Regions from separate parts of the Ferribacterium limneticum genome, predicted to be linked through region 4. Evidence: predicted binding sites of a transcription regulator. Region 4 holds the regulator's gene; each other region holds the start of a gene.

Region 1 (7,709 bases), 1.8 Mb from region 4:
GACTTCGCCGGAGTCCGGTTGTTGCTGGCCGGTAATCATCTTGAACAGCGTCGATTTACCGGCACCGTTCGGACCGATGATGCCGACGATGGCGCCAGCCGGAATGTTGAAGCTGACGTTGTCCATCAGCAACTTGTCGCCAAAGGTCTTGGTGACGCCGTTGAACTCGATGACCTTGTCGCCCAGTCGCTCGCCGACCGGAATGAAGATTTCCTGCGTTTCATTGCGCTTCTGGTATTCCTGGCTGGACAGTTCCTCGAAACGAGCCAGGCGGGATTTCGACTTGGCCTGACGCGCCTTCGGATTGGAACGAACCCACTCCAGTTCCTGCTTCATCGCCTTCATGTGGGCGTCGATCTGCTTGTTTTCCGTTTCCAGGCGGGCTTCCTTCTGCTCCAGCCAGGAAGAGTAATTGCCCTTGTACGGAATGCCGTGGCCACGGTCGAGTTCGAGAATCCACTCGGCTGCGTTGTCGAGGAAGTAGCGGTCGTGGGTGACGGCGACGACGGTGCCCGGGAAGCGGACGAGGAACTGTTCGAGCCATTCGACCGATTCGGCATCGAGGTGGTTGGTCGGTTCGTCGAGCAGCAGCATGTCGGGCTTGGCGAGCAGCAGCTTGCACAGCGCGACACGGCGCTTTTCACCGCCGGATAGCACGCCGATCACGGCATCCCAGGGCGGCAGGCGCAGCGCGTCGGCGGCCAGTTCCATCTGGGCTTCGGTGTCGGAGCCGGCGGTAGCGATGATCGCCTCCAGGCGGGCCTGTTCTTCAGCCAGCTTGTCGAAATCGGCTTCCGGGTCGGCGTAGGCGGCATAGACCTCATCCAGCTTGGCCTGGGCCTGCATCACTTCGCCGAGCGCCGATTCAACTTCCTCGCGCACGGTCTTGGCCGGGTCGAGTTGCGGTTCCTGCGGCAGGTAGCCGATGGAAACGCCGGCCAGGTGTTGCACTTCGCCGTCGTATTCCTTGTCTACGCCGGCCATGATCTTCAGGACGGTGGACTTGCCCGAGCCGTTCAGGCCGAGCAGGCCGATCTTGGCGCCGGGGAAGAAGGAGAGGGAAATATCCTTGATGATCTGACGCTTGGGCGGGACGATCTTGCTGACGCGCAGCATCGACATTACATATTGAGCCATTCGCTTGCCTGTCTTTATGAGTGAGTTTTTTCGATGCGCGAAGTCTACGGGGCTTCAATGCAAATGACCAGCCTCCCGGATACCGGGGGCTGGCCATTGTTTGTTTGGGTAAAGTGAAAAACTAGAAGTGAAGGTTGCCGAGCGTGCGATGCAGCAGGATGGCAGGTGCCTCGACGCGTGGGCAGGTACGGAGTGTTCCGACCTGGGTAAAGCCAAGCTGCCGACGGTAATAGCCGGCGTGGCGGGGATTGACTTCGATGACGACATCGGTCCCGCCAAAAACAGCCCTGGCGTACTGATAGGCGGCCTTGAAGAGTGACTGCATCAATTCCGGGTCGTGGCAATCAAGATCAACCGCCAATCGAGTCACTTCGCAGATCACCTTGGCTGGTTTGCGCAGCCTGGACATTTCCTGAGCGTAGAGCGCATCGGCCAGTAGTCCGGAGCCCGAGTCACGCGAAGCGGTCAGGGTCGCGACCAGTTCACGATCCAGCCAGGCGCCGAGCGTGACGTGGTTTGGATCGTCAAGCTGATGGCGGGGCGGAGAAAGTCGGTAACCGCGCCAGGAGTACATGCGGCGAACCAGAGCGCCGCAGGCACGATGCTGCTGATAGGTCACTGCCGGGGCGATCATCAGTTCCTGCGAACCGGAATCTGCGCACGTGCCATTACCCAAGCCACTTATGTCAGGCAATAAATGGGCGCCCAAGTGACCTTGCGGGGGAGGAAATTTCGGAGGTACTACATGATGCATGGATTGCATTTTATGGTCTGCCTAAAATGTAATCAACCAGCAACGGCGCTGAGGGCGATTGCCGGTTCGTCCCGATGGTAGAACTGGCCTGGCTTTTCGGCAGAAAGTGCGTTGATGTCGCCACACAATTCACCGCCTTCGTCGATGACCAGCTTGCCATAGCGAATCTTGCCGCTGACCCGGCCGGTGGCGTGAATGATCAACTGGGAGCGTGCGGTCAGTTCGCCGTCGAAGCTGCCATGAATTTCCGCGATGTCGATGCTGACCTTGCCGGAAAACGAGCCCTTATCGGCAATACGGATTACCCGGCTGTCCATGGTGGCTTCGACGCGACCTTCGACGACCAGGGTGTCGCAATCGAGAATCTCGGCACCCTTCAGCTTGACGTCGGGGCCGACGATCAGGCGGGCACCCATGACGTTTTCGGAGGCGGTGGTGGTCTCCGGTTTTTCAGGGGGGGTTGGCGTTGCTGCCGGGGCAGGTGATTCGGTGACCGGTTTCAGGCTGGCTGCGCTTGAGCCGAGGATGCTATTGACCTCCTTGCGGGTGATGCTGTCATTGCGGTTTGTGATGCTGGGTTTGTTGAACATGAAAACTCCCGTTTTGAGGTTTGCGATGATTTGGTGTCCCGGGAGCTATTGCGATAAGCGTGCCATGAAACAAAAATTTAATATAAACAATAAGTTATAAAAATTATTTAAACTTGTATATTGAAATGAATGGCCCTGCTGTCGTGAAATGGCGACAGGTTTATTTGGCATTACCCGGAAACGTGACTAGGCTATAAGAAATAGCTGTCGTCAAAATGCGACAAAACTGTAATTGTCTGTTTCTTATCGATAATTTATTGCAGGACAGGGCGTTTCTGACTCGTTCGCGATGCCTCGTTCAATTAGGGGAATGATCGATGCGGTTTACACTGGGAGTTTCCAAATCAGTACGCAAATGAATCGAATTTCCTTTCGCCAGGGCATGCTGCTTGGCTTTGCACTGATCGTTTTGCTGCTTGGCGGCGCCGCCGTGCAAAGCTGGCTGGTGGTCGAGCAGCTGGTTGAGCAAAGTCGCCGTGGAAGTGAGCAGGCCATTCAGTTGACGGCCGCCATTCAGGAATTGGGGGAGCGTACGGTCGATATCGAACGTAGCGCGCGCCAGTATCTGGTGCTGGATAACCCGGTATTTCGCCAACGCTTCGACGAACATCTGACGCAATCGCTGGCGGTGGTCGATCGGCTCGATGGCATGGCCGCCGAACCGCTGCTTCCTTTGTTGGGCGGTTGGCGCATGGTCGCCGAGGCGTTGCGCAGTGGCCTGGAACAAAACATCCCGCAGGCCGAGATCATTCCGCTGCTGGCCCGCATGGCCGAATTGAACGACTTGCTGAAGCAGGGTGGGCAGCGCTGGATCGAGGCGCAGAACCGCAAATCGCTGGACGAACTTGAAGTCAATCGGCTTCGTCTTGGCGGGCGGATCGGCTTGGCCTTGCTTGGGGCATTGCTGGTGGCGCTGGCCATAGGCTGGTGGCTGGTGCGCCCGGTGCGCCATCTCGAACAGGCGATCATCCGGCTTGGCGCCAGTCGCTTTGACGAAGCGGTCAAGGTCGGCGGTCCGGCCGACTTGCGGCAACTGGGCAAACGGCTCGACTGGTTGCGGCAACGCCTGGCCGAGCTGGAATCCGATCGCGAGCGGGCCTTGCGCCACGTGTCACATGAGCTGAAAACTCCTTTGACTGCCTTGAAGGAGGGCATTTCGTTGCTCCGTGAAGAAGTTCCGGGGCCTCTGGCTTCCGGACAGCGTGAAGTGGTCGAGATCCTTCAGCACAATGTGCGTGGCCTGCAGGAGCAGATTGAAAGCCTCCTGACCCTTAACGCGGCAGCCTTCGAGGCACGTCGCCTGCAGATCGCCCCGGTCAGGCCGCGCAAGTTGCTGGCCTCGGTGGCGCAGCGCCGCGAACTGCACAGCCAGTCACGGCAGTTGAATATCGTTGTCGAGGCTCCTGAAGAGCAGGCCATGCTCGATGCCGAGAAAATGACGGTCGTCCTCGACAATCTGTTGTCGAACGCCATCGATTTCAGTCCGGAAGGTGGCGAGGTCCGTCTGGTGGCTTCGCATGCCGAGGGCCTCTGGCGCTTTGAATGCATCGACCAGGGGCCGGGCATTGCCGATGAAGACCGGCAGCGGATCTTCGATCCCTTCGTTCAGGGCCAGCGCGAGGCTCCTGCGCCACGCCAGGGCAGCGGTGTCGGCCTGTCCATCGTGCGCGAACTCGTCCGAGCCATGGGCGGTGCGGTCTATCTTCTCCCGCAGGCTGCGGGCGCCCATTTTTGTGTGGAAATACCTGATGAGCAGTAATAGCAAAATATCTTTCCTCAAGCTGGTTGCGATTTGTTCGCTAGCCTTGGCGATTGCCGGCTGTACGAGTGCGCCGGTTGTCAAAAAGCCGGTCCGCGTTGATGAAACGACGCCGGAAGCGGCCCTGATTTACAACCACGGCCTGAACAAAATGACGGCAGCGGAACTTGGCCGTGAGCGCATGGTGCTCAATGCCGTGCCGCAGACACCCTATACGCAGGTCAGGATGGCGATGTGGCTTGGCCACCCGCGTGTGCAGCAGGATCTGGGCAAGGCACTCGCCCTGCTCGACAACGTGCTCAAGTCCAGCGATCCGGCGGCGACACCATTCCATCCGCTGGCCCGCTTGCTTTCCGACAACTACATCGAGCGCGCCAGGCTGGAAAGCCAGCTCGACAAGCAGGGGCAGCAAATGAAAGAAAGCCAGCGCAAGGCCACCGAACTCCAGGAAAAACTCGACAGCCTGGCCGATATCGAACGGACACTGACCCCACGCTCACGGACGACACGCCCCGAAGGAGTCAAGCGATGATCGCGGCGCCGGCAAAGGCGGTCGGCGCCCATGTGCTGGTGGTCGATGACGATGAGGACATCCTCCGCTTGCTGACTATGCGCCTGCGGGCGAGGGGGTTCCGGGTATCTGCGGTCGGCTCGGCCGAACAGGCGCTCGCCCAGATCGCAGTCGATCCGCCGCGGCTCGTTGTCAGCGATGTTCGTCTGCCCGGTCTCGATGGTCTGGCATTGTTCGAGGAAATCCGGCGCACGCGGCCGACCTTGCCGGTCATTCTGCTCACGGCGCACGGCAATATTCCTGATGCCGTCGATGCCACCTCCCGTGGTGTCTTTGGCTACCTGACCAAGCCTTTCGACAGCCAGATCCTGCTCGAAAAGATTGATCGCGCCCTGCAGCTATCGGCACCAACGCCGCATGTCGGCGAACTGCCACCAGTGACTGCCGAGGCAGACGATGCCTGGATGGCCGGCGTTATCTTCCGCAGCAGCCGCATGGCCGAGTTGATGGCTGAAGCGCGCATGATTGCTGCCTCCGACGCCAGCGTGCTGATCCGTGGCGAAAGCGGCTCCGGCAAGGAGGTGTTGGCGCGAGCCATCCACCGGGCCAGTCCGCGCGCCAAGGGGCCGTTTATCGCCATCAATTGCGGGGCCATCCCCGAGCAATTGCTCGAGTCGGAATTGTTCGGCCATGCCAAGGGCGCCTTCACCGGCGCAGCCACCAACCGCGTCGGCCTGTTTCAGGCGGCCAATGGCGGCACGCTCTTCCTCGACGAAATCGGCGACATGCCGCTGGCCCTGCAGGTCAAGCTGCTGCGCGTGTTGCAGGAGCGCGTCGTCCGGCCGGTGGGCACGACCAAGGCCGAGCCGGTGGATGTCCGTTTGCTGTCGGCCACCCATCGCGATCTCGATGCCGCCATGGCGCAAGGCCAGTTCCGCGAGGATCTCTACTACCGCCTCGATGTCGTCTCCCTGACCCTGCCGCGTCTTGATGAACGGCGAGAAGACATCCCGCTGCTCGCTTCCCATTTCGTCCAGATACTCGCCGGCAAGTACGGCAAGCAGGTCAATGGCTTCGCCCCGGAGGCGCTGGAGGCATTGGCTACTGCCGCCTGGCCGGGCAACGTCCGGCAGCTCTTCAATGTGGTCGAACAAAGCTGCGCGCTGACCTCGACGCCATTGATCCCACTGACCCTCGTCCAGCGCGCCCTGCGTGTGCCGGCCATGGATGCCTTGACCTACGCCGACGCCAAGCAGCGTTTCGAGCGCAATTACCTCGTTCAGCTACTCAAGCTGACCGATGGCAACGTTGCCGATGCAGCACGCATTGCCGAACGCAACCGGACAGAGTTCTACCGTCTGCTGCAAAAGCATGACCTGACCCCGGCGATGTTCCGCAGTGACAGCGAGGCGATGGCCGAACGCTGATCCGGCAGGGTCAATCAGGCTGACGGGAAATACCTGTCGCTGGCAGACGACTGAATCAGGCGAATGGTTTCGCCTTGTTTTTTATTAAGCATATGATTTAAAGCGGTAAATTAAATCTGGCACGAAGTTCGCATTGAGCATTGGCATTCAATAAAAAGGGGAATCGCCATGCTCATTCGTAATTTCTTTGTCGCCACGCTGGTTGCCGTCGCCACTTTTGTCGGTCTGGCGCTTTCCGCCTTCGCCACCGATGACCCGCAAGTCCTGGCCGCCGTGGTTGCCAATAACGATGCGCTCGACAGCACGCTCACCGACAAGGTTGAAACCATCCTGCGTACCGATGTCGGTCTGGCCGGCTCCAGGATTCGGGTCTCTTCCAAATCTGCGGTAGTTACCGTTGCCGGCACGGTTCCCGACGAACATGCCTTGCGTCGGGCGCTCGATCTCGCCAGCAGCGTGCGCGGCGTGCGCGAGGTGCGCAACGGCATGGCGGTCGATGCCCAAAAATGAAGGTGCCGCGGCGAGCCGGGCTTGCTTCAGGGCTGGCTCAGGCTGATTCCAGCGTTACCAGCAGTGCGTTTTCAGCAACTGTATCGCCCTCGGTGACGTGGATTTCCACCACCCGGCCAGCGTAGGGGGAGGGAATATCCAGCGCCACCTTGCCGGTTTCCAGCGTCAGGATGTTGTCGTCCCGTTCCACGACATCACCGACCTTGACCAAAAGTTCGAGAATGAACACGTTGCCGCTCGCACACGAACCGCAACTTGACCAGCACTCGGGGTATTTCGGCATTCGGACGGAGACTGTGGACATCGCTTTTTTCCTGAAAACCCTTGCATTCTACGCTCGTGTCCGTATAATGCGCCGCTCTGACAGTGCGCCCGTAGCTCAGCTGGATAGAGTACTTGGCTACGAACCAAGGGGTCGGGCGTTCGAATCGCTCCGGGCGCACCATTCAGAAATAAGACCAATCAATAGTTTGGTCAGTTGTTTTTAGCAGTGCGCCCGTAGCTCAGCTGGATAGAGTACTTGGCTACGAACCAAGGGGTCGGGCGTTCGAATCGCTCCGGGCGCACCAGTTAAAAACATGCAAAAGCCACCGTTCAGGTGGCTTTTTTGTTTTCTGCGTGGAATTTTAGGTTTCTCTCACCAATCTGTTTCAGTTGGATATACACCTGTGTTTTTTTTGTCCTGGAAATGGATTTAAAGTTTTTGTAGCAGTAATCTTTGGGGTGTAGATTGGTAACGTAAAGGAGGTTTCCATGCGCTACTGTGTTTTTTTTGCACTGCTACTTTGTTCGAATGTGTCCAGCGCAGATGTGTTTACATGTCACACGTCATCTGGAGAAACTGTTTATTCCGATACCCCTTGTGCCAAGGGCGCGGTGATTGAAAAAATAAGCCCAAGTGAATCGGACAGTGATCCCGCCGCTGCCAAGCAAGAGCTTGAAAGACAAAAGGCTTACACAGCAAGGCAAGCGGCTGAGAATGCAAGAGAAAGAGCTGCTGCACCAGGCCCCGCCTCCCTTC
Region 2 (7,709 bases), 970 kb from region 4:
GTCGTGGTTGGCATCTGTACTCACCTCGGTTGCTCTCCTTCGCAGAAGTTCAAGAAGGGTGCAGAAGAAGGCATGACTGCGGATTGGCTGGGCGGCTTCCTCTGTCCCTGTCATGGTTCGACCTTCGACTTTGCTGGTCGCGTTTACAAGTCGAAGCCTGCCCCGACCAACCTTGAAGTACCGCCGCACGTGTATCTCGCCGATACCCGTATTCTGATCGGCGAAGACAAGAAGGGAGCATAAGAAATGGCTGCTGGCAATTTCGAAAAATACAAGTCCGATGGCTCGCTGGCTGGTAACGCGCTGGAGTGGGTCGATGCCCGCTTCCCGGCGACTGCCATGTGGAAGGGCCACCTGTCTGAGTACTACGCCCCGAAGAACTTCAATTTCTGGTATTTCTTCGGCTCACTGGCGTTGCTGGTTCTGGTCATTCAGATCGTCACCGGTATCTTCTTGGTCATGCACTACAAGCCGGATGCAGCGCTGAACGCCAATGGCGTGCCGGTTGCCTTCGCTTCCGTTGAATACATCATGCGTGATGTGCCGGGGGGCTGGCTGATTCGCTACATGCACTCTACCGGTGCTTCGGCCTTCTTCATCGTGGTTTACCTGCACATGTTCCGTGGCCTGCTTTACGGTTCCTATCGCAAGCCGCGCGAGTTGACCTGGCTGTTCGGCGTAGGCATCTTCCTGTGCCTGATGGGTGAAGCTTTCTTCGGCTATCTGCTGCCTTGGGGCCAGATGTCGTACTGGGGCGCACAGGTTATCGTCAATCTGTTCTCCGCGATTCCGCTCATTGGTGGCGATCTCTCCCTGATCATCCGTGGTGACTTCGTGGTTGGTGATGCGACGCTGAACCGCTTCTTCTCCTTCCACGTGATTGCCTTCCCGCTTGTCCTGATCGGCCTGGTTGCTGCGCACGTTCTGGCACTGCACGAAACAGGGTCGAACAATCCGGATGGCGTCGAAATCAAGGCCAACAAGGACGAGAACGGCATTCCGCGTGACGGCATCCCGTTCCACCCGTACTACACGGTCAAGGATATCGTCGGCGTGATCGTCTTCCTGATGGTCTTCTCGGCAGTGATGTTCTGGGCACCGGAAGGTGGTGGTTACTTCCTGGAAACGCCGAATTTCTACCCGGCTGACCCGTTGAAGACGCCGCCGCACATTGCACCGGTTTGGTACTTCACGCCGTTCTACTCGATCCTGCGTGCTGTGACCTACCCGCTGTTCGGCCTCGATGCCAAGTTCTGGGGTGTGGTCGCCATGGGCGCTTCGGTTGTGATCTTTGCGTTCCTGCCGTGGCTGGATCGTAGCCCGGTCAAGTCGATCCGCTACCGTGGCCCTATCTACAAGACCCTGCTGACCATCTTCGTCATCTGCTTCTTCATCCTCGGTTATCTGGGCACGTTGTCTCCGTCTCCGATGGGCGAGCTGATATCGCAGATTTGTTCGGTGTTCTACTTCGGATTCTTCCTTGCTATGCCCTGGTGGTCCCGGATGGACAAGTTCAAGCCGGTTCCCGACCGTGTGACGTTCAAGTGAGAGGATGCCTAAAATGAAAAAATTCCTTATCGCATTGCTCTTCGCGCCGATCATGGCATTCGCCAGCGGCAGCACGGCCCACATCGACAAGTGGCCGGGCTCCGTTAGCGACAAGGCTGCATTGCAGAACGGCGCCAAGCTGTTCGTCAATTACTGCCTGAACTGCCACGGTGCTTCTTACCTGCGCTACAAGAACCTGCTGGACTTGGGTTTGACCGAGCAGCAGGTCAAGGAAAACCTGATGTTCACGTCCGACAAGATCGGTGAACTGATGCGGGTTGCCGCGCGTTCCGACGAGCAGAAGCTGTGGTTTGGCGCTACCCCGCCGGACCTGACCATCGTTGCCCGTGCCCGTGGCGAAGCCGGCAATGCCGCGGCTGGTGCTGACTGGCTCTACACCTACCTGCGTTCCTTCTATCGTGACGAAAACCGTCCGACCGGCTGGAACAACGTGGTGTTCGAAAACGTTGGCATGCCGCACGTCCTGTACGGTCTGCAAGGCCAGCAAGTGCTGAATCACGAAACGCACAAGCTGGAACTGGCTGTCCCGGGCACGATGGCACCGGCTGAATTCGACAAGTCGGTTTCCGATCTGGTCGGCTTCATGGTCTGGATGGGCGAGCCGCAGCAGGAGTTCCGTCGGACGTTGGGCTTCTTCGTTCTGGCCTTCCTGGCAGTCCTCTTCGTTGTTGCTTACGCACTGAAGAAGGAATACTGGAAAGACATTCACTGATCCTTCGCGGATTAGCTAACGGCATCGCGGGTTTGGCTTCGGCCAGCCCCCGGTGCCGAATCTCATTTTGAGGGTTACCACAAATGATGAACCTCTACTCGGGTACTACTTGCCCCTTTAGCCATCGCTGCCGCATTGTCCTGTTCGAAAAGGGCATGGACTTCCAGGTGATCGATGTCGACATGTTCAACAAGCCGGAAGAGATGGCGGCGATCAATCCGCACAATCGGGTGCCGGTGCTGGTCGAGCGTGATCTTGTCTTGTTCGAGCCGAACATCATCAACGAATACATCGACGAGCGTTTTCCGCATCCGCAACTGATGCCGGCCGACCCGATCATGCGCGCCCGCGCTCGCCAGTTGCTGGTTGGCATGGAACGCGAAATCTTCTCGTTCATGGAAGTGATCGAGAAGAACGGCAAGACCGCCGACAAGGCGCGTCAGGAAATCAAGGCTCGTTTGACCGAGATCGTGCCGATTTTCAACAAGCAGAAGTTCATGCTGGGCGATGAGTTTTCCATGCTCGACGTGGCCATTGCTCCGTTGCTGTGGCGTCTGGACCATTACGGTATCGACCTCGGCAAGGCTGCTGCCCCGCTGATGAAGTACGCCGAACGCATCTTTAGCCGTCAAGGGTTCATCGATGCGCTGACACCGTCCGAAAAGGCAATGCGCAAGTAAGCATGGAGCTTCCGTCTACCAAGCCTTATTTGCTGCGCGCCCTGTGGGAGTGGTGCTGCGATAACGGGTTTACGCCGCATATCGCAGTCGAAGTCGATGAGCGGACTCGCGTCCCGCGCGAGTTCGTTCGAGAAGGTCAGATCGTCCTGAATCTGGGCCCGACAGCGACCAACAAGTTGCAGATCGGGAACGATTATGTCGAGTTCCAGGCTCGCTTCGGCGGGGTGGCGCGCGAACTGTCGGTGCCGATCGAGCGCATTTCTGCCATTTACGCACGAGAAAATGGCGCCGGAATGGCCTTCGAGGTTGATGGCGAAGAAGCGATGGCCGACGAGACCTTCGTTGAGGCAGTCGAATCCGATGTGGTCTCTGATGAGCCACCAACTGAGCCGCCACGCCCAGAAGGAGGGCGTCCCAAGTTGCAACGCATCAAATAGGGACGCCTGCCGCAGTCGATGCACCAGAAAGGGGATATTCCGTCGGGGGATATCCCTTTTTTTTGTACAAGTCCATGATTTTTATAGGTGGCATGGCTGTTGCTGATGGCATGCCGGAAGGAAAATCATGCGAACTGAAGTTAAATCTACCTGTTGTTACTGTGGCGTCGGCTGTGGCGTACTGATCGAGACCGAGAATGGGGTTGTCACCGGCTTGCGTGGTGACCCTGAACATCCGGCCAATCGTGGGCGCTTGTGCACCAAGGGTGCGACCCTTAACCAGACGATGGCTCCGACCTATCGTCTGCAGTTTCCGGAAAAGCGCGCTGTCCGTGGCCAAGCCGGGCAGCGACTCAGTTGGGAAGTGGCGCTTGACGAAGCGGCGGAGCGCTTTGCCACCACCATTCGGGAACACGGTCCTGACTCGGTGGCCTTTTACATTTCCGGCCAATTGATGACCGAAGACTATTACGTCTTCAACAAGCTGGCCAAAGGGCTGATCGGCACCAATAACGTCGATACCAATTCGCGTCTTTGCATGTCGTCGGCGGTGGCTGGCTACAAGCAGACGCTGGGGGCCGATGCACCTCCCTGCAGTTACGCAGACATCCTTCAGGCCAAGGTGATCTTCATCAGCGGCGCCAACCCCGCCGTTGCTCACCCGATTGTTTTTCGCTACATCGAAGATGCCAAGGCGGCCAACCCGCATCTGAAGATCATGGTTGCCGACCCGCGGCGTTCGGAAACCGCCGAGATCGCTGATCTTCACTTGCCGATAAAGCCAGGCAGCGACATTGCACTGTTCAACGGCATGCTGCATGTCCTGATCAATGAAGACCTGGTGGACCGGGCCTATGTCGAGGCGCACACCAGTGGCTTCGAGGCGCTGGCAGCAATCGTCAAAAATTACACGCCGGAGAAGGCGGCCGAGCTCTGCGGCATACCGGCTGGCGATATCATCAAGGCAGCGCGCTGGTTCGGCCAAAGCGGCGCTTCGCTTTCGCTCTACTGCCAAGGGCTGAACCAGTCAGCGCACGGCACGCACAACAATGCGGGAATCATTCATTTGCATCTCGCCACCGGCCAGATCGGCAAGCCGGGCGCTGGACCGTTCTCCCTGACCGGGCAGCCAAATGCCATGGGTGGGCGTGAAGTCGGCGGCTTGTCCAACCTGCTGTCGGCCCATCGTGATCTGGCCAACCCGGTGCATCGGGCCGAGATGGCCTGTTTCTGGGGTGTGCCCTTCGTTCCGGCCAATCCGGGAAAGTCGGCGGTCGACCTGTTCAAGGCGTTGAAAACCGGTGAAATCAAGGCAGTCTGGATTGCCTGTACCAATCCGGCGCAATCCCTGCCGAATCAGGCCGCTGTACGCGAAGCGCTGCAATCGGCTGAATACGTCGTGCTTCAGGAGGCCTACGGCAATACTGACACGGCCGATTACGCCGACTTGCTGCTGCCGGCCAGCGGCTGGGGTGAGAAGCACGGCACGGTAACCAATTCCGAGCGCTGCATCAGCCGCGTGTTGCCAGCGGTCAAGGCACCCGGGGAGGCGCGCCACGACTGGGAAATCGTTGTCGATTTCGCCCGGCGCCTGGGCCAGAAACTGGACCACGCGGCGGCTGAGCGCTTGTTTCCCTACGCCGATCCCGAAGCCATCTTCAACGAACACCGCGAATCGACACGCGGCCGTGATCTCGACATCACCGGCCTCTCCTATGCGCTGCTTGAAGCGCAAGGGCCGCAACAGTGGCCGTATCCGGAAGGCGCCAGCGCCGGCAAGGTCCGTCTTTACGAGGATGGCGTTTTTCCGACATCGGATGGCAAGGCGCGCTTCGTAGCGGTCGAACATCTGCCGACCGCCGATGCCACCTCGCCAGAACTGCCGATCAGTCTGCTTTCCGGGCGTATGCGCGACCACTGGCATGGCATGAGCCGGACCGGCACCGTGCCGCGTTTGTTCAATCTTGAGGATGAGCCCTTGCTCGCCATGCACCCCTGCGACATGCGGCACCGGGGCCTGGAGTCCGGGGATCTGGTCAAGGTCAGTAATGGCCGTGGCGAGATGGTTGTTCGCATCACGGATCGGCCCGGGCTGCTCAAGGGGCGTGCCTGGATGCCGATGCATTGGGGCAGCCAGTTCATGAATACACCTGGCGCCAACGCCCTGGCTTGCGATGTCATTGATCCTTATTCGAAGCAGCCCGAGTTGAAGCATGCGGCGGTGCAGATCGCGAAACTGGATCTGCCCTATCCGCTGGCGGTGGTACGTCGTTGCAGCAGCCAGTCGGAAGCCCTGGCACTAATGCAGCGTGCCCGCAGCGCCCTCGGTCATTTCCCTTACGCCACAGTCGGTCTGTATGGTCGGAAGAGCCCACTGGTGGTCTTCCGGGCGGCGAGCGAGGCACCGACTCCCGAAAATCAGATCGTCGAAATAGACCGTCTGTTCGGCTTGGACGGCAACGATGGGGCCATTGTCTATGCCGACGCAAAGCGCCAGGTGAGCAAGAAGGCCATTGCGCTTGAGGGGCGTTTGCTCGGCGTCCGGTTGGCCGGTGAAACCCTGGCGCAGGCCTGGTTGAAACAGGCGATGGCCGAGGACGAGCTCGATGCCAGCCTGATCCGCTTTGCCTTGGCGCCATCGGCCAAACCGCCGGTGACCATGGTGGCGCGCAACATCATCTGCAAGTGCGCCGATGTCAGCGACGTCCAGATCAGCAAGGAACTGGAAAGTGGGGCAGATTTGCCTAAACTTCAGGACAAATTGAAGTGTGGGACTTTCTGCGGCTCGTGTGTGCCGGACATCAAGCGCATGCTGGCCGAACATGATAAAAAAGTTGCGGCGGCAGCCTGACCGCGACCGGAGGAGACTATGAGTTACGCACACTACATCAGGGAAATCGGGCGCGGGGCCGAAGGCTCGCGGGATTTGACCAGCGAGGACGCGCAGCAACTCTATGCCGCCATGCTCGATGGCGGCGTGCCCGATCTTGAAATGGGCGCCATCATCCTTGGCTTGCGGGTCAAGGGCGAGTCGCTCGAAGAAATGCTCGGCTTCCTGGCGGCCATCGACGAGCGCACACACAAGCTCGAAATACCGCACGGCCGGGTTCGTCCCGTCGCCTTGCCGACCTACAACGGCTCGCGCAAGGAGGCCAACCTGACCCCCTTGCTGGCACTGCTGCTCCAACGCTTTGGCGTACCGGTGGTCGTCCACGGCTTGCTCGAAGGTTACGGGCGGGTGACGACGGCCCAGATATTCCGCGAACTCGGCGTCATGCCCATGGCCTCGACCACCCAGGCGCAGATCGCGCTCGATGAAAAAGGCCTGGCCTTCCTGCCGCTCAGCGCCATGTGCCCCGGGATTCACAACCTGCTCGCCCTGCGCAGCCGGATGGGCGTTCGCAACAGTGCGCACAGCCTGGTCAAGCTGATCAACCCGTGTCATGGGGATACCGTCCTGGTCGCCCCGGCAACGCATCCTGATTTTATCGATCTGATGCGCGACATCCTGCTGGCCAGGGGGCAGCGCGGCTTGTTGCTGCGGGGCACCGAAGGCGAGCCTTTTGCCAACCCCAAGCGTCGTCCGCGTCTTGAATTTACCCATGACGGGGTGGTCGATACCTTGTTCGAAGCCGAGCACGAGAGCCTGCGTGCGCTGCCGAACCTGCCGGAAGCGGCCGATGCCGTCAGCACGGCCAAATGGATACGGCGCGTGCTCGACAAGCAGATTCCCATGCCCAAGCCCCTGGCCAATCAACTGGCCTGCCTGCTCTACGCCAGCGGCTATGCCGAAGATTTCAACCAGGCCAAGGCCATTGTGGCAGTTGAGGCAACTGGCCTACTGATGGGCGGTAACTGAGCCACAAGCTGCACCGCGCTGGTATCCGGCGCCCTGTTTTGGTGCGAGCATTTTTCGGCTCTTGCCGGAAAACCACAATAAATCAGTCTTCTAGCTAGCTGGCACACTGATTGCAATAACACCATCGGAACAGCGAACTCCCCGCCAACGAAGGCGGCCCGATGGCAACGACGTCATGCGCTGAAAAATATTTGCACCGCAAGGTGCGCGCAACGTTGGAGCCAACAATGAGTAAACCTCGTCTCGTCCTGATCGGTAACGGCATGGCCGGTGTCCGCACCGTCGAAGAACTGCTGAAGATCAAGCCTGATCACTACGACATCACCATCTTCGGCGCCGAGCCGCACCCGAACTACAACCGCATCCTGCTTTCCCCGGTCCTGGCCGGTGAAATGACCATCTCCGAGATCGTTCTCAACGAACTCGAGTGGTACAAGGAAAACAACATCAAG
Region 3 (7,709 bases), 990 kb from region 4:
CGGGTCGGCGAACAGCACGGTGGCGGCATCCCAGGTTTGCAGCGGGCCGGGAATGCTGCCCCCCTTCATGGTGGCGATGTACCAGATGCCGATCAGCACCACCATGCCCAACACCGGCGGCAGGATGGCGCGGCCAAGGTTGGCCAGTTTCTCGGCGAACGGCGTGCCTGGCTCGACAGCCGGCCGGCTTGCGGTTTTTTCCATTTTGATTTCCTTGGCGGGAGCAACAGCCGCTTCTACGACGGCGATTTCCTTAATTCCATCCCCCAAGGGGACTTCCTTATGGGCGCGGTCAACCGGAATTTTTGCCCCGAATTCAACATTCATCGTCAGTGCGCTCATGGTTCTCTCCTAAGCGTTGGGTAAACCGTCATTCCCGCAAAAGCGGGAATCCAGGATTAGGCATCTGGATTCCCGGTCAAGCCGGGAATGACGGCGCCGGGTTCGTCTCAAGCCTTTACCTTGAAACCATCGGCGTACTTGGCCGGATCCTTGCCGTCCCACACCACCCCGTCGATCAGCTTGTGGCTGCGCATGTCGCTCTTCGGCAGCGCAACGCCGGCGGCGGTCGCCCCCTGCTTGTAGATGTCGATGCGGTTCACCTGCTTGGCGACAGCCAGGTAGTCCGGGTGGCTCTTCAACAAGCCCCAGCGCTTGTGCTGGGTCAGGAACCACATGCCGTCGCTGAGGTAGGGGAAATTGACCGTGCCTTCGTTAAAGAACTTCATGCAGTTCTTGTCATCCCAGCTCTTGCCGAGACCATTCTGGTAGCGGCCGAGCATGCGGGCGACGATGACCTCGGTGTCAGTATTGACGTAAGACTTGCTGGCGATCGTTTCGGCCGTTTTCTGCTTGTTGGCGATGGAAGAATCGATCCACTTGCTGGCATCAAGGATGGCGGCAACCACGGCGCGGGCGGTGTTCGGGTTCTTCTGCACCCATTCGGCGGTGGTCCCGAGCACCTTTTCCGGATGATCGGTCCAGATGTCCTGCGTCGTCGTTGCCGTGAAGCCGATGTTGTCCATGATGGCGCGGTTGTTCCACGGCTCGCCGACGCAGAAGCCGTCCATGTTGCCGACGCGCATGTTGGCGACCATCTGCGGGGGCGGCACGGTGATGGTCTTGACGTCCTTCATCGGATTGATGCCCTGCGAGGCCAGCCAGTAGTAGAGCCACATGGCGTGCGTGCCGGTCGGGAAGGTCTGGGCAAAGGTGTATTCACGCTCCTTTTTGGCGACCAGCTTGGCCAGGCCGGCACCGTCGATGGCGCCCTTGTCCTTGAGCTGGTTCGACAGCGTGATAGCCTGACCATTGTGATTCAGGCTCATCAACACGTTCATGTCCTTCTTCGGCCCGCCGACGCCCAGCTGGACGCCGTAGATCAGGCCGTAGAGCACGTGGGCGGCGTCGAGTTCGCCGTTGACCAGCTTGTCGCGCACCGAAGCCCAGGAGGCTTCCTTGGTCGGGATGATCTTGATGCCGTACTTCTCATCGAACTTCATGACCGAGGCCATGACGACCGAAGCGCAGTCGGTGAGCGGGATGAAGCCGATACGGACTTCCTTCTTTTCGGGGGCGTCGGAACCAGCGGCCCAGGCACCGCTGCGAACGCCGGGGGGGACCATGGCCATCAGAGAGGCTCCCAAGGCTGTTGAAACAAATTCACGACGCGAAACGCTGGCTGCACGGGCGTCGACGGCTTTTTTATCTTCCATTGCTTGCTCCTTGATTATTAAAATCGAAAAACAAAATGGGCGTCGCATCCTCACCGCCAATCGGCAGCGCGGATGGACGCCCTTGTCCATGAATCGGCTTTCGCTCGACTCTCGCCCGGCCGCCTTTGACCGTGCGTTTTGAATGGACTATTGCAATGGCCGTGCCAGCACTAGTTATTTGGTACTAGTTATTAATAACTACTTTGTTTTCAATCACTTGGTTTGTCTTGCCTCAGGATTTTCACCCCGGAACGCATGCACTGTTGCGGTGCAGCAAGCCGATTTACCGCACAGCCTTAGAGCAGCACCCGCGCCATGTCGATGACGTCGCGCGCCACTTTGGCCATCGACTGGCCGCGTTCCATGGCCAGCTTGCGCATGGCGTGGTAAGCCGCATCCTCGTCGAGGCCGCGCGCCTTCATCAGCACGCCCTTGGCCTTGTCGACCAGTTTGCGGTCGGAGAGCTTCTTCGAAATCTCATCGAGTTCGCGGCGCAAGGCTTGGGTATCCTCGAAACGCGCCCGCGCCACCTCGACGATGGGCTTGATCCGCTTGGAATCGAGACCATCGACGATATAGGCCGACACCCCCGCCTTGACGGCATCGCGGATGGTTTCCTGGCCGTCTTCCTGGGTGAAGATCACCACCGGACGCGGCATGTCCTTGTTCATGGCCGCCAGGTTTTCGAGGGTATCGCGGCTCGGGCTGTCGGTATCGATCAGGATAACGTCGGGCTGCAGGCGCTCGACTTCAGCCGTCAGGTTTTCGGAGCCGGCCAGAATGGCAGCGACTTGATAACCGGCAAGCGCAAGCCCGGCGCAGATTTCGCCGGCACGGGAACGGGATTCATCAATAACGAGTACGGTAAGCATGGTTTCTATCTAGCAAGCTACAGGCCAGCCACCTCCAGCGCAGCCGTCGCCATGGCCTGAACCACCAGTTCATGCTCGCCGATGGCATTGCCCAACGAGAATTCCACCTGGGGGTACTTTGCCCGCAACGTCTCCATCATCTCCGGCGTTTCCTTCTTCAAATGACCGCCGCGCGCCACGAACATCGGCATCACGACAATCTTGTCGGCCCCCGCCTCGATCAGCTCGACGGCCCGCTCCGGTAGCGTCGGGGTCATGAATTCGAGAAAAGCCAGTTCGACCGGTACGGTCGTCATGCGCTGGCGGATAGCGGCCTGGACGCGGCGCATGGGATTGGCCCATTCCGGGTCGCGGGCGCCGTGGGCGAAGAGGATGAGAGCTGTAGTCATGGCAGATTTTCCGTTTCAAAGTCAGGCGGCCTGTGCGCTCGCCGGGAAGGCGGCGACATCTTAACCGCAGGCCGAAGCTTAGACGCGCAAAGCCAGGAAAAGCTCTCGCAAGATGCAAGGAAAATCCGCCGATTGGGTGGTGCACTTTGGACTGCCTTGGGCTAGGATGAAACAGCATCAAGCAACGCTTGAATAATGGAAATTACAGGGAAAAAAGATGCAGAAGTCATCAGATTGGCAATTGCATTTTTCGCGCTGGCTGCTCGTTCTGGCCTGCCTGCTCGGCATGACTTGCTCAGCCGCGCAGGCTGCTGACGCCGATGCATTCAAGACCGCCGGCCGGGTGTTGCATGTCGTCACCGACGACAATTATCCGCCTTACCTGTTCCGCAATTCGGCTGGCGAGCCCGAGGGCTATCTGGTCGACTACTGGCAGCTCTGGGAAAAGAAGAACGGCATCAAGGTCCGCCTGACCGCAACCAACTGGGCAGAGGCTCAGCAAATGGTCAAGGATGGCCGCGCCGATGTCATCGACATGATTTACCGGACGCCACCGCGCGAAGCGTTCTACGATTTTTCATCGCCCTACGCCAACCTCCCGGTGGTCATCTACAGCCATGCCACGATCACCGGCATCAGCGGCGTATCGACGCTGCACGGCTTTCTGGTCGGGGTCCAGGCGGGTGACGCGTGCATCGACAAACTGGCCGAAAAGGGCATCACCAATCTGCGCGTTTACCGGAATTACGCCGAGCTGATCGCCGCGGCCCAGCAGGCCGAGATCAAGGTGTTCTGCCTCGACGAACATCCGGCCAATTTCTATCTCTACAAGGCCGATGCCGAAAAAAGCTTCCTGAAAGCCTTCGAGCTCTATCAAGGCCAGTTCCATCGTGCGGTCAGCAAAGGCAAGCTCGAGACGCTGCAAGTTGTCGAACGGGGCATGCAGGCGATCAGCGCCGATGAAGAAGCCGCCCTGCACAAGAAATGGTTTGGCACGCCGCTCGATATCGGCGCCTACGGACGTTATCTCGGCTGGGGCGTTCTTGTCGCCCTGCTGCTGGGCACCGTGCTGCTGCTCTGGAACCTGACGCTGCGCCGACAAGTTGCCGCCAAGACCGAGACACTCAAGCAGACCTTGCAGAAGTTGCAGGAGGCCCACCAGGTCACGCAAAAAGCTCAGGAAAACCTGGCGGCCACCTTGCAGGCGATTCCCGACCTGCTCTTCGAACTGGATGCCGACGGCCGCTACATCGATATCTTTGCCAAGCAGGAAGCCCTGCTGGCCAGCCCGAAGGAAGACCTGATCGGCCAACGGGTCGATGACATACTGGCCGGCGACGCCGCGCCCATCGCCAAGGCGGCGATCAGCGGCGCCATCGAACATGGCAGCGATTACGGCCGGACGATCTGCCTGGAGATCGGCGACAAGAAACACTGGTTCGAACTCTCGGCGACGCGCAAGGCGCCGGAAGCGGATGGCAGTTGCCACGTCATGGTGCTGTCGCGCGACATCACCCAGCGCCGGGAAGCCGAGCAGGCTTTGCTCAAGGCCAAGGAAGAAAGCCTCCAGGCCGAGCGGGACAAGCATTTCCGCGCCATCTTCGATGCCGCACCGGTGGCGCTTTCCTTTGTTCGAGACAATGAAGTCACGCTGGTTAACCGGCGCTTCGTGGACCTGTTCGGCTATCAGGAAAGCGACATTTCCAGCCTCGATGCCTGGTGGCGCAACGCCTACCCCGACCCGACCTACCGCGCCTGGGTCCAGAACACCTGGCAATCCGCCCTCGAACGCGCCAGCCAGACCGATGGCAAGGTCGACAGCCTTGAATATCGCGTCACCTGCAAGGATGGCCGGGAGCTGACCCTGCTTATCGGCGGCCAGTTGCTCGACGATGGCCTGATCGTCACCCTCACCGACATTTCACCGCTGAAGGCGGCCGAAACCGCCATGAAGCAGGCCAAGGAATTGGCCGATGCGGCCAGTGCCGCCAAGAGCACCTTCCTGGCCAACATGAGCCATGAAATCCGGACGCCGATGAATGCCATTCTCGGCTACGCCCACCTGCTCGGCAAAACGCCGCTGCAGCCGGAACAGACCGAGCGCCTGGAAAAGATCGAGGAAGCCGGCAAGCATCTGCTCTCCATCATCAACGACATTCTCGACATTTCGAAGATCGAGGCCGGCAAGCTGGTGCTCGAACAAACGCCCTTCCCGCTCAGTGCCGTCATCGACCATGTCCGCTCGCTCGTTGCCGAAAGCGCCACGGCCAAGGGCCTGTCGATAAGCATCGACTACGACGACGTGCCGCCTATCCTGCATGGCGACCCGACCCGCCTGCGCCAGGCCCTGCTCAACTTTGCCAGCAATGCTGTCAAATTTACCGAGCACGGCGGCATCACGCTGCGCGCCCGGCTGCTCGAACGGCAGGGCGACGAATTGCTTGTGCGCTTCGAGGTCCAGGATACCGGCATCGGCATTCCGGCCGACAGCCGCGAGGGGCTGTTCCAGGCCTTCAAACAGGTGGACGCCTCGACCACGCGCAAGTACGGCGGCACCGGCCTCGGGCTGGCCATCACCCAGCGCCTCGCCCACTTGATGGGCGGCGAAACGGGGCTGGAAAGCCAGGTGGGCGTTGGCAGCACCTTCTGGTTCACAGCCCGCCTCGAAGCCGGCCAGACGACGATCGGCGACGAAACACCCGTGCTCTCGGCGCCGGAAAGATCGATCCGGCGCCACCACGCCGGCGCCCGAATCCTGCTCGTCGAAGACGATGCAATGAACCAGGAGATTGCCTGCGAACTGCTCAAGGAAACCGGCCTGCACGTCGACATCGCCGAAAATGGCCGGCAGGCCGTGACCAAGGCCGCCAGCACCAACTACGCGCTGATCCTGATGGACATGCAGATGCCGGAAATGGGCGGCATCGAGGCCACCACCATCATCCGCACCATACCTGACCGCGTCTGGACGCCGATTATCGCGATGACCGCCAATGCGTTCGACGAAGACCGCGAGCGCTGCATCAAAGCCGGCATGAGCGATTTCATCGCCAAGCCGGTCGATCCGGACATCCTCTTCCAAACCCTGGCCAAATGGCTGTCCGCCCCCAGGCACAGCTAGGGAGACACCGAAGTATTCGCCATCGCCACGGCCTCGACGTGCGCCGTCACGCCGGCATGCGTATCGAGTATGCTTTCCTTCGAACCTCAACTGCCGACATGCCTGTCCGATGCGCTTTACGCCACCTGTTTCCGTCGCCACGCTCACAAGCGAGAAGCTTCGCCACACGCCGGTCTGGCGTTATCTGCAGGATGACGAGTGCGACGACGGCCAGGACGAATCGTTCGTCACCCCGGCCGACGAAGCGCCCCCGATCGGGGCCCATGGCAGTTATGTCGTGTCCGCCACGTTCACGCTGCGCGGCGGCGAAAAACTGCCGGGCGCAGTGCAAGTCGACCAGTTGGGAACGAAACGGTATTTCACGCCCATCCTGATCCACGCCGCTGGCAAATGCCTGGACCCGCTCACGACAGACGTCGCGGCACGCCTTTCCCGGCTGAGAAAAACGCCAAGCGGCCCTCCTGTCCGATGGAGGCTAGACATCACCCTGCCCGGAGACAGCGCCCCGGCCAGCCGGCGAATATTCAAATCCAGAACGCTTCAAGCATTCAGCCTGCTGGCTCGGCTGGTTACGCTGTTTTTCACCCCGCGCGGCCGATAAAAATTCCGAGGCGACAATTGCCTGACGGCGCGCCCAATGCCGATCAGTTAACCGTCATTCCCGCAAAAGCGGGAATCCAGGAGTCACGCATTTACTGGGTTCCCGCTTTCGCGGGAACGACAAACCAAAGAGTCTTTTCCACTAAGGAGGGGCTGATTAATTCGTCATTCCCGGCAGCTTCGACACACCCGGGACTCCGCTTCGCGGCGGGCGAAGCGGGAATCCAGTCCGTTGATTTTTCTGGTTTCCCGCCTGCGTACCCCAAGGGTGCTTCTGCGCCGCGAAGCAAGTCCCCTGGCGGGACGGGGCGCGGGAATGACATTTCCGAATAAATCAGCGTTTCCCTAACGCAACAGCATCAGCAACAAAATCAGGTTGATAACAAGCGAGATGGCCGCCACGCCTTTCCAGAACTGCAGCGGATTGCGCTGGGCCAGCGGTTGCCGGCTGGGCGCGGCGAGTGGCCGGTTGGCGCCGCGTTCGAGCGCCAGCACGAATTCCTCGGCTGTTTCGAAGCGATCCTTGGCCTCCTTGGCGACCGCCTTGAGCAGGATGTTTTCGAGCCAGCCGGGGATTTCCGGGCGCCAGCGGGTCGGGCGAATCGGCTCGGCGAATTTTGGCGTCTGGAAGGGTTCGATTTCGCCGTAGGGGTATTTGCGCGTCAGCAGGTGGTAGAGCGTGACACCGGCGGCGTAGAGGTCGTGGCCGGGCTGCGGCTCGGGGCTGTCGAACAGTTCCGGCGCCATGTAGGACGGCGTGCCGGCCTGGCCGATCGGGTCGTCGGCCTTGCGCTCGGCCAGGCTGACGGCGACGCCGAGATCGAGAAGGCGCAGAACGCCATCCTGCCCGAGGTGGACGTTGTCGGTCTTGATATCGCGATGCACGATGTCGAGCCGGTGCAAGGCGCCAATCGCCCTGAGCAGCGCAATGCCCAGCCGCACCACCTCGCCGGCCGGGAAATGCTGGCCGGCATCGAGCCTGGCCTGCAGCGTCGCGCCGGCGTGCCAGGTC
Region 4 (7,709 bases):
GGCCGATACCCAGCCGAGGTAGGAGGCGACGATGCACAGCGTGGTCAGTACTTCGACCGTGCGGTTGTAGCGCAGGCGGAAATAGTCGCCCAGCGTCAGGATGTTGAGTTTGTAGAGCTTCCGCGAGAAGAAGATGCCGGCGATGATCAGGCACATCGACGAGCCGAAGGGGTCGGCGACGACGCCGGTCAGGCCATCCTTGACGAAGGTGGCGGAGACGCCGAACACCGCCTCGGCGCCAAACCAGGTGGCAAAGACGGTGGCAGTGACGACCGGCAGCGGCAGATGGCGGCCGGCGACCGCGAAATCCTTGGCGCTATGGACGCGCGTTGCCGCGAACAGGCCGATGCCGATGGAAACGAGCAGGTAGAGAACGACGAACCAGATCAGCATGATCGCAGGATCAACGACGGTAAGAGGTTGAAAACGCGAGGATTATAAGGTTATTGCGTGTATTCGCGGGGTCAAAACGGTGCGTCGCTGTGAAATTGCACGGGCTCGCCGGTCGCCGGATGAATGAAGGCCAGATCCATGGCGTGCAGCAGCAGCCGTCCGGCCTTGCCGTGGGCCTCGCCGCCATAGAGGTCATCGCCCAGGATCGGGTGGCCGAGCGAGGCCATATGGACGCGCAACTGGTGCGAGCGGCCGGTGACCGGTTCCAGTTCAAGGCGCGTGGTATTGGCCGCAATGTCGCGGCTGACGACGCGAAAGCGGGTCAGCGACGGCTTGCCGATGGCGAAATCGACCATTTGTCGCGGCCGGTTCGGCCAGTCGCAAATCAGCGGCAGGTCCACCTCGCCACTTTCATCGGCCAGTTGACCGTCGACGACGGCAACATAGCACTTGCTGACCAGCCGGTCCTGAAACAGGCGCGACAACTGGCGGTGCATGTCCTTGCCCCGGGCCAGTACCAGCAAGCCGGAAGTGGACATGTCGAGCCGATGGACGCTGAGTGCATCCGGGTACTCGTGCTGGACACGGCTTGCCAGGCAATCGTCCATGCCCTCGCCGCGACCGGGCACCGAGAGCAGTTCGGCCGGTTTATCGGCAACGATCAGCCATTCATCGGCAAAAATGACCGCCGACGCATCGGCCGGCGGCGGCAGATAGGCGATCGCCACGTTCAGAGCCGAACGCGGCAGCGAGCGTCCTTGAAGGGGGTCGGTTCCCAGGTCCAGCCCTCGCCGAGCGGTGTCTGGTTGCAGACCCGCGTGCCGTCCAGCTGGCTGACCCACCAGTACCAGGGGGCCGGCTCAGCGATTGCCACGGTCGACGCGAAAAACAGGGCAAAAATGGATAAGCATCTGATCAGCATGAAGAATTTTCTTGCCAAGAAAAGGTGGAACAATGTACTGTATTTATACACAGTAATTCTGAATTCAGCTCGGCGAGAAATATACCGCGTTCGTCGCCTGGCGAAACAAAACGATTCCTGCAATTTCTATTCCATCTTTGGCCCCTGTGCCATAATCCGCTCAAATTTTCGAGGTAACACCATGGACGACAACAAGGCAAAAGCGCTCGCCGCAGCGCTGCAACAGATCGAAAAGCAATTCGGCAAAGGCTCCATCATGAAGATGGGCGATGCCGAAATCGACGAAGGCATTCAGGTCGTGTCTACCGGTTCGCTCGGTCTGGACATTGCGCTTGGCGTTGGCGGCCTGCCGCGCGGTCGCGTCGTTGAAATCTATGGTCCGGAATCCTCCGGCAAGACCACGCTCTGCCTGCAGGTCGTGGCCGAAATGCAGAAGCTGGGCGGCACGGCGGCCTTCATCGACGCCGAACACGCGCTCGATCCGCAATACGCCCAGAAGCTCGGCGTCAATGTCGGCGACCTGCTGATCTCGCAGCCGGACACCGGCGAGCAGGCCCTCGAAATCGCCGACATGCTGGTCCGTTCCGGCTCGGTCGACATCATCGTCGTCGACTCGGTCGCCGCCCTCACCCCGCGCGCCGAAATCGAAGGCGAAATGGGCGACCAGATGGTCGGCCTGCACGCCCGCCTGATGAGCCAGGCCCTGCGCAAGCTGACCGCCAACATCAAGAAGACCAACACGCTGGTCATCTTCATCAACCAGATCCGCATGAAGATCGGCGTCATGTTCGGCTCGCCGGAAACGACCACCGGCGGCAATGCACTCAAGTTCTACGCTTCGGTTCGCCTCGACATCCGCCGCATCGGCGCAATCAAGAAGGGCGACGAAGTCATCGGCAGCGAAACCAAGGTCAAGGTGGTCAAGAACAAGGTCGCCCCGCCCTTCCGCGAAGCCATCTTCGACATCCTCTACGGCGAAGGCATTTCCCGCCATGGCGAAATCGTCGAAATGGGCGTCGCCCACAAGCTGGTCGACAAATCCGGCGCCTGGTACGCCTACAAGGGCGAAAAGATTGGCCAGGGCAAGGACAACGCTCGCGAATTCCTGCGCGCCAACCCGGAAATTGCCCAGGAAATCGAAGCGGCGATCCGCGAGGCTGCCAGCACCAACGTGATCAAGCCGGTCAAGGCGGCCAAGGCTGCGGATGCCTGACCTGCGCGTGCGCGCCCTGCAACTCCTGACCCGGCGAGATTATTGCCGGGCCGAGTTGAAGGCCAAGCTCGCGGCACACGCCGAGTTCGAAGAAGAACTCGACGGCGTGCTCGACACCCTGCAGGCCGAGCGCCTGCTTTCCGATCACCGCTACGCCGCCCAGCGCGTCGTGGCGCGGGCCGGTCGCTACGGCAACGCCCGCCTGAAGCAGGAACTTCGGCAAAAAGGAGTCGGCGATGACGACATCGCCGCCGCCCTGCCGGAGGCAGGCGACGAGACCGACCGTTGCCGGGCCATTTGGGCCAAAAAATTTGGCCACCTCCCAGAATCTGCCGAAGAACGTGCCAAGCAGATGCGTTTCCTGCAATATCGCGGTTTTTCCGGTGATGCGATTCGCCGGGTGATGCGCGGAGTCGATCAATGAATACCCTAGTCGCCAAACTCTCGGCCAACAACCTGAAGAAACGCTACAAGACGCGGACCGTCGTCGAAGACGTTTCCTTTGAGGTCAAATCCGGCGAGGTCGTCGGTTTGCTCGGCCCGAACGGTGCCGGCAAGACGACCTGTTTCTATATGATCGTTGGCCTGGTGGCGGCCGATGGCGGCGAGGTCTACATTGACGACAACCGTCTGACCCACCTGCCCATGCACAGCCGGGCTCGGCTCGGCTTGTCCTACCTGCCGCAGGAAGCCTCGGTTTTCCGCAAGCTCAACGTCGAGGAAAATATCCGCGCTGTCCTCGAACTGCTCAAGCTCCCTGAAGCTGAGTTGAACGACCGTCTGGAAGGCCTGCTCAATGAACTGCATGTCGGGCATGTTCGCCACGTCAATGCCTCGGCATTGTCTGGTGGCGAGCGCCGGCGGGTTGAAATTGCCCGGGCGCTGGCTACCAACCCGCGATTCATCCTGCTTGACGAGCCGTTTGCCGGCGTTGATCCGATCGCCGTACTCGAAATCCAGAAGATCATTCGCTTCCTCAAGGAGCGGGGCATCGGCGTGCTGATTACCGACCACAACGTCCGTGAAACCCTCGGCATCTGCGATCACGCCTACATCATCAACGCCGGAAACGTACTGGCCGCTGGACGTCCGGCCGAAATCGTTGATAATGAAAGCGTACGGAAGGTTTATCTCGGCGAGCATTTCAGGCTCTGACCGACAGACCCGACCCGACACTATCCGATGAAGCCTGCCCTCCAGCTAAAACTATCCCAGCATCTGGCGCTGACCCCTCAGCTCCAGCAGTCGATCAAGCTTCTTCAGTTGTCGACTGTCGAGATGCAGCAGGAAATCGAGCGTTACCTGCTCGAAAACCCAATGCTGGAACGTGAAGACGAGCACGCTGGCGAGAGTTTCTCATCCGCCCAGCAGTTCGATGCGCCGCAAAGCAGCGAAGGCGAACGCGAGCAGAAGGTTGAGCGGGAAGAACGGGATGCCCGCGAAGAGCGCGAGCAGGATGTTCCGTCAGCCCCATCCGAAGTGGACGATGATCGCTGGTCTTCCGATGCCGGTACCTTCACCGGCGCCGGGCGCGACGAGGACGACGATAGCGATTCCCGCGACATCCATGCCGCCAACGTCAGTCTGCGCGACCATCTAGGCTGGCAGCTGGGCATGACCCAGGTGTCGGAGCGCGACCGCAGTCTGGTGCGCTTCCTGATCGAAGCGCTCGACGACGATGGTTATCTCTCGGCGACGCTGGTCGAACTGTGGGAAACCCTGCCGCCGGAGTACGAAATTGAAATCGAAGAGCTGGAAATCGCCTTGCGCCATATCCAGAATTTCGACCCGATCGGCATTGGCGCCCGCAGTCTGCAGGAGTGTCTGACCCTGCAGCTCAAGGTCTTGCCGGAGAGTGCGGAGCGAACGCTGGCTCTCTCCATTGTCGACAAGCATCTCGAACTGCTGGCTGCCCGCGATTTCGCCAAGATTCGTCGCCTGACCGGCTGCGATGACGAGGCCTTGAAGGCCGCGCACAGCCTGATCACCAGCCTCAACCCGCGGCCGGCGGCCGGCTATGCCCAGATTGAAGCGCGCTACATCACGCCGGACGTGATCGTGAAAAAGCTGAAGGGCAAATGGACTGCCTACATCAATCCCGACGCCTATCCGCGACTGCGCATCAACCGCCTGTATGCCGAGATTCTCGCCAAGCAGCGGCGCGGCAACGGCAACCTGTCCACGCAATTGCAGGAAGCGCGCTGGCTGATCAAGAATGTCCAGCAGCGCTTTGAAACCATACACCGTGTCACGCAGACCATCGTCGACCGCCAGCGCCAGTTCTTCGAACATGGCGAAGTAGCCATGCGGCCGCTGGTCTTGCGTGAAATTGCCGATATTCTCGGCCTGCACGAGTCGACCGTATCGCGGGTGACCAGCCAGAAATACATGGCGACACCACGCGGTATCTTCGAACTGAAATACTTCTTTGGCAGCCATGTCGCCACCGATACCGGTGGTGCCTGTTCTGCCACGGCCATCCGGGCATTGATCAAGCAGTTGATCGCTGCCGAGGATGGCAAGAAGCCCTTGTCGGATAGCCAATTATCCGAAATACTAGGCCAACAGGGAATCGTAGTTGCCCGACGGACGGTTGCCAAATACCGCGAGTCGCTCAATATCCCCCCGGTCAATTTACGCAAGACCCTGTAGAGAGAGGAGAAAAAAGTGAATCTGCAGATTAGTGGTCACCATATCGAAGTTACCCCCGCCCTGCGCGAATACGTCGAGAACAAGCTGGATCCCGTGATCCGTCATTTCGACAAGGTAACCGGCGTTAACGTCGTTCTGTCCGTCGAAAAGCTGAAGCAGAAAGCGGAAGTGACTGTGCACGTGCCTGGCAAGGACATGCATGCCGAAGAATCCGGTGACGACCTTTACGCCGCCATCGATGCTCTGTTCGACAAGCTGGACCGTCAGGTTCAGAAATACAAGCAAAAGGTTCAGGATCACCATCGCGGTGACAAGCCCGGACTGATTGCCGCTGACGAATAAGCGCCGACCGGCCGCAGCACTGCTGCGGCCTCGCTTTACTACCCACCCCTATGAACCCTCTTATCAATCTTCTGACCGCTGATCAGGTATTGCTCAATCTTGAAGCGGGCAGCAAAAAACGGGTTTTCGAACAGGCTGGCATGCTTTTCGAAACCCGACTCGGATTGGCGCGCTCAATCATATTTGACAGCCTTTTCGCACGTGAAAAACTGGGCTCTACCGGGCTGGGTCAGGGGGTTGCCATTCCCCATGGCCGGATCAAAGGCCTCAAACAGGCTGTCGGCGCCTTTATGCGCCTGGCGAACCCGGTGCCATTTGATTCACCCGATGGCCGCCCGGTCGATCTTCTTTTTGTGCTGCTCGTTCCCGAGCAGGCTACCGAAGAACACCTGCAGATTCTCTCGGAACTGGCCCAGCGTTTTTCCGATCGTGCCTTCCGTGAAAAACTGCAGGCTGCCTCTGATCCCGCGGCCGTCGTAACACTTTTCCAGGCCTGAGCCACGTTCGTGCGCCACGTCAACCTTGTTCAGCTCTATGAGGACAATCGCGACAAGCTGCTGCTGAACTGGCATATCGGCCAACAGTCCGACCGCCGAATCGAAATCAAGGGGTCAAACAACTACGGTGCTGATCTGGTCGGCCATATCAACATCATTCACCCCGAACGCCTGCAGGTCCTTGGCTTGGCAGAGTATGAATGGGCGATGCGCATTGGCGAGCGCCGGTTTGCCCAGATGCTCTCCGACTTGCTCGGCGCGCAGCCACCGGCCGTCATTGTCGCCGATGGGCTGACGCCACCTCCCCTGGTGGAGGAAACCTGCCTGCAGTCTTCGACGCCCCTGATCTTCTCGCCAAAACCCTGTTCGGCCGTAATTGACCTGCTGCGAATCTACCTTTCGGCGCGTCTCGCCGATACGGTCAGCCTGCACGGCGTCTTCATGGACGTTCTTGGCATGGGTGTGCTGATCACCGGTGATTCGGGGGTCGGCAAGTCCGAACTCGCACTGGAGCTGATCTCGCGGGGCCACGGCCTGGTGGCCGATGATGTGGTCGAGATGGCCCGGATTGCGCCGACGACCATCGAAGGTCGCTGCCCGGGAATGCTGCGCGATTTTCTTGAAGTGCGTGGCCTCGGTTTGCTCAATATCCGGACCATTTTCGGTGAGACTGCATCACGCCGGAAAATGAAGCTCAAGTTGATCGTGCATTTGCAGAAAACCGCGACGGCGGCGGATGCGCCAAGGCTGCCGCTCGATGCCCAAACGCAGGAAGTGCTGGGCGTTCCGGTCCGCAAAGTCGTCATTCCGGTGGCTGCCGGGCGGAACCTGGCGGTACTGCTGGAGGCTGCTGTCCGCAATACCATCCTACAGTTGCGCGGCATCGATAGCCTCCAGGATTTCATGGATCGTCAGCAGCGCATGATGCTTGACGATGATGCATGAATGGCTGATAGTACGTTGGCGTATTTCATTCAACCAAGGGGACATTCAATGAAGAAACTGATCGCTCTGCTGCTCGTCACATTCTCTGCCACCGCCGTTTACGCCGCTGACGATTGCGCTGCCCGTGCAGCCGAGAAGAAACTGGCTGGTGCAGCCAAGAACAGCTTCATGAAGAAGTGTACGGCTGATGCAGCACCAGCGGAAAACGCTGCCTGTGCCGCCACCGCCAAGGAAAAGAAGCTGGCCGGCGCTGCCAAGAACAGCTTCATGAAGAAGTGCACGGCTGACGCTGCCGCCAAGTAATCCACCTGGATTGAGTCGTTTCGGCCATCTGCGGATGGCCGAATTCCGTTTACAGCTGCTCGAACTCGGCGATCTCGGCGGCCGGGTCGTTGCCCGAGTTTCCGAAACTGATGCGGCCCCTGCCATCCAGCTGCAGCTCGTGACGGCGGACCATCACTTCCTGACGGCCTGATAGGGCGATGAAAGTGCCATTCGTGCTTGAGTCGACCAGGTAAAAGCCATCACCCCGCCTTTCAATGCGGGCATGCTGGCGCGAGGCTTTGCGGTCATCAACGATCAGTTTGCAGTTGAGGTCACGGCCAATGGTCAGCACCGGTGTTTTTTCATCGACCAGGAAAGCCTTGCCATGATGGCGGACGCACAGGCGTTCGACCGGCAACAGGCTGCTTGGCCCAAAAGTGGAGTGCGGGTAGGAGCCGCCACCTTGGTAGCTGGGCCAGTG

What was found. The regulator sigma-54, encoded in region 4, starts transcription at its own class of promoters, with help from an activator protein. The targets are predictions, from matches to a motif close to TGGCACGCTTNCTGCTNA.
Region 1: a site for sigma-54 is predicted at 2,529-2,546, ahead of KI617_RS11440 (bactofilin family protein). Genes of this name have one in related genera too.
Region 2: a site for sigma-54 is predicted at 3,487-3,504, ahead of KI617_RS15305 (nitrate reductase). Genes of this name have one in related genera too.
Region 3: a site for sigma-54 is predicted at 1,865-1,882, ahead of KI617_RS15220 (CmpA/NrtA family ABC transporter substrate-binding protein). Genes of this name have one in related genera too.

The regions. Positions count from the first base shown of each region.
Region 1 is NZ_CP075191.1:2,393,018-2,400,726, reverse strand. It holds gene ettA (energy-dependent translational throttle protein EttA) at 1-1,137, opposite strand, end outside; gene KI617_RS11445 (N-acyl amino acid synthase FeeM domain-containing protein) at 1,259-1,771, opposite strand; gene KI617_RS11440 (bactofilin family protein) at 1,924-2,481, opposite strand; gene KI617_RS11435 (sensor histidine kinase) at 2,837-4,240, shown strand; gene KI617_RS11430 (permease) at 4,230-4,772, shown strand; gene KI617_RS11425 (sigma 54-interacting transcriptional regulator) at 4,769-6,178, shown strand; gene KI617_RS11420 (BON domain-containing protein) at 6,347-6,688, shown strand; gene KI617_RS11415 (biotin/lipoyl-containing protein) at 6,726-6,992, opposite strand; tRNA gene KI617_RS11410 (tRNA-Arg) at 7,057-7,133, shown strand; tRNA gene KI617_RS11405 (tRNA-Arg) at 7,181-7,257, shown strand; gene KI617_RS20545 (DUF4124 domain-containing protein) at 7,442-7,709, shown strand, end outside.
Region 2 is NZ_CP075191.1:3,188,117-3,195,825, reverse strand. It holds gene petA (ubiquinol-cytochrome c reductase iron-sulfur subunit) at 1-243, shown strand, start outside; gene KI617_RS15325 (cytochrome b) at 247-1,548, shown strand; gene KI617_RS15320 (cytochrome c1) at 1,562-2,281, shown strand; gene KI617_RS15315 (glutathione S-transferase N-terminal domain-containing protein) at 2,365-2,961, shown strand; gene KI617_RS15310 (ClpXP protease specificity-enhancing factor) at 2,964-3,398, shown strand; gene KI617_RS15305 (nitrate reductase) at 3,526-6,249, shown strand; gene ybiB (DNA-binding protein YbiB) at 6,268-7,257, shown strand; gene nirB (nitrite reductase large subunit NirB) at 7,485-7,709, shown strand, end outside.
Region 3 is NZ_CP075191.1:3,169,194-3,176,902, forward strand. It holds gene ntrB (nitrate ABC transporter permease) at 1-342, opposite strand, end outside; gene KI617_RS15220 (CmpA/NrtA family ABC transporter substrate-binding protein) at 450-1,715, opposite strand; gene KI617_RS15225 (ANTAR domain-containing response regulator) at 2,012-2,587, opposite strand; gene KI617_RS15230 (sirohydrochlorin chelatase) at 2,605-2,976, opposite strand; gene KI617_RS15235 (response regulator) at 3,194-6,097, shown strand; gene KI617_RS15240 (hypothetical protein) at 6,207-6,698, shown strand; gene KI617_RS15245 (bifunctional protein-serine/threonine kinase/phosphatase) at 7,043-7,709, opposite strand, start outside.
Region 4 is NZ_CP075191.1:4,155,317-4,163,025, reverse strand. It holds gene KI617_RS20030 (sodium:solute symporter family protein) at 1-393, opposite strand, end outside; gene KI617_RS20025 (RluA family pseudouridine synthase) at 465-1,121, opposite strand; gene KI617_RS20020 (hypothetical protein) at 1,124-1,315, opposite strand; gene recA (recombinase RecA) at 1,497-2,528, shown strand; gene recX (recombination regulator RecX) at 2,521-2,952, shown strand; gene lptB (LPS export ABC transporter ATP-binding protein) at 2,949-3,683, shown strand; gene KI617_RS20000 (RNA polymerase factor sigma-54) at 3,711-5,180, shown strand; gene hpf (ribosome hibernation-promoting factor, HPF/YfiA family) at 5,196-5,522, shown strand; gene ptsN (PTS IIA-like nitrogen regulatory protein PtsN) at 5,573-6,019, shown strand; gene hprK (HPr(Ser) kinase/phosphatase) at 6,029-6,964, shown strand; gene KI617_RS19980 (hypothetical protein) at 7,013-7,267, shown strand; gene KI617_RS19975 (adenylate/guanylate cyclase domain-containing protein) at 7,317-7,709, opposite strand, start outside.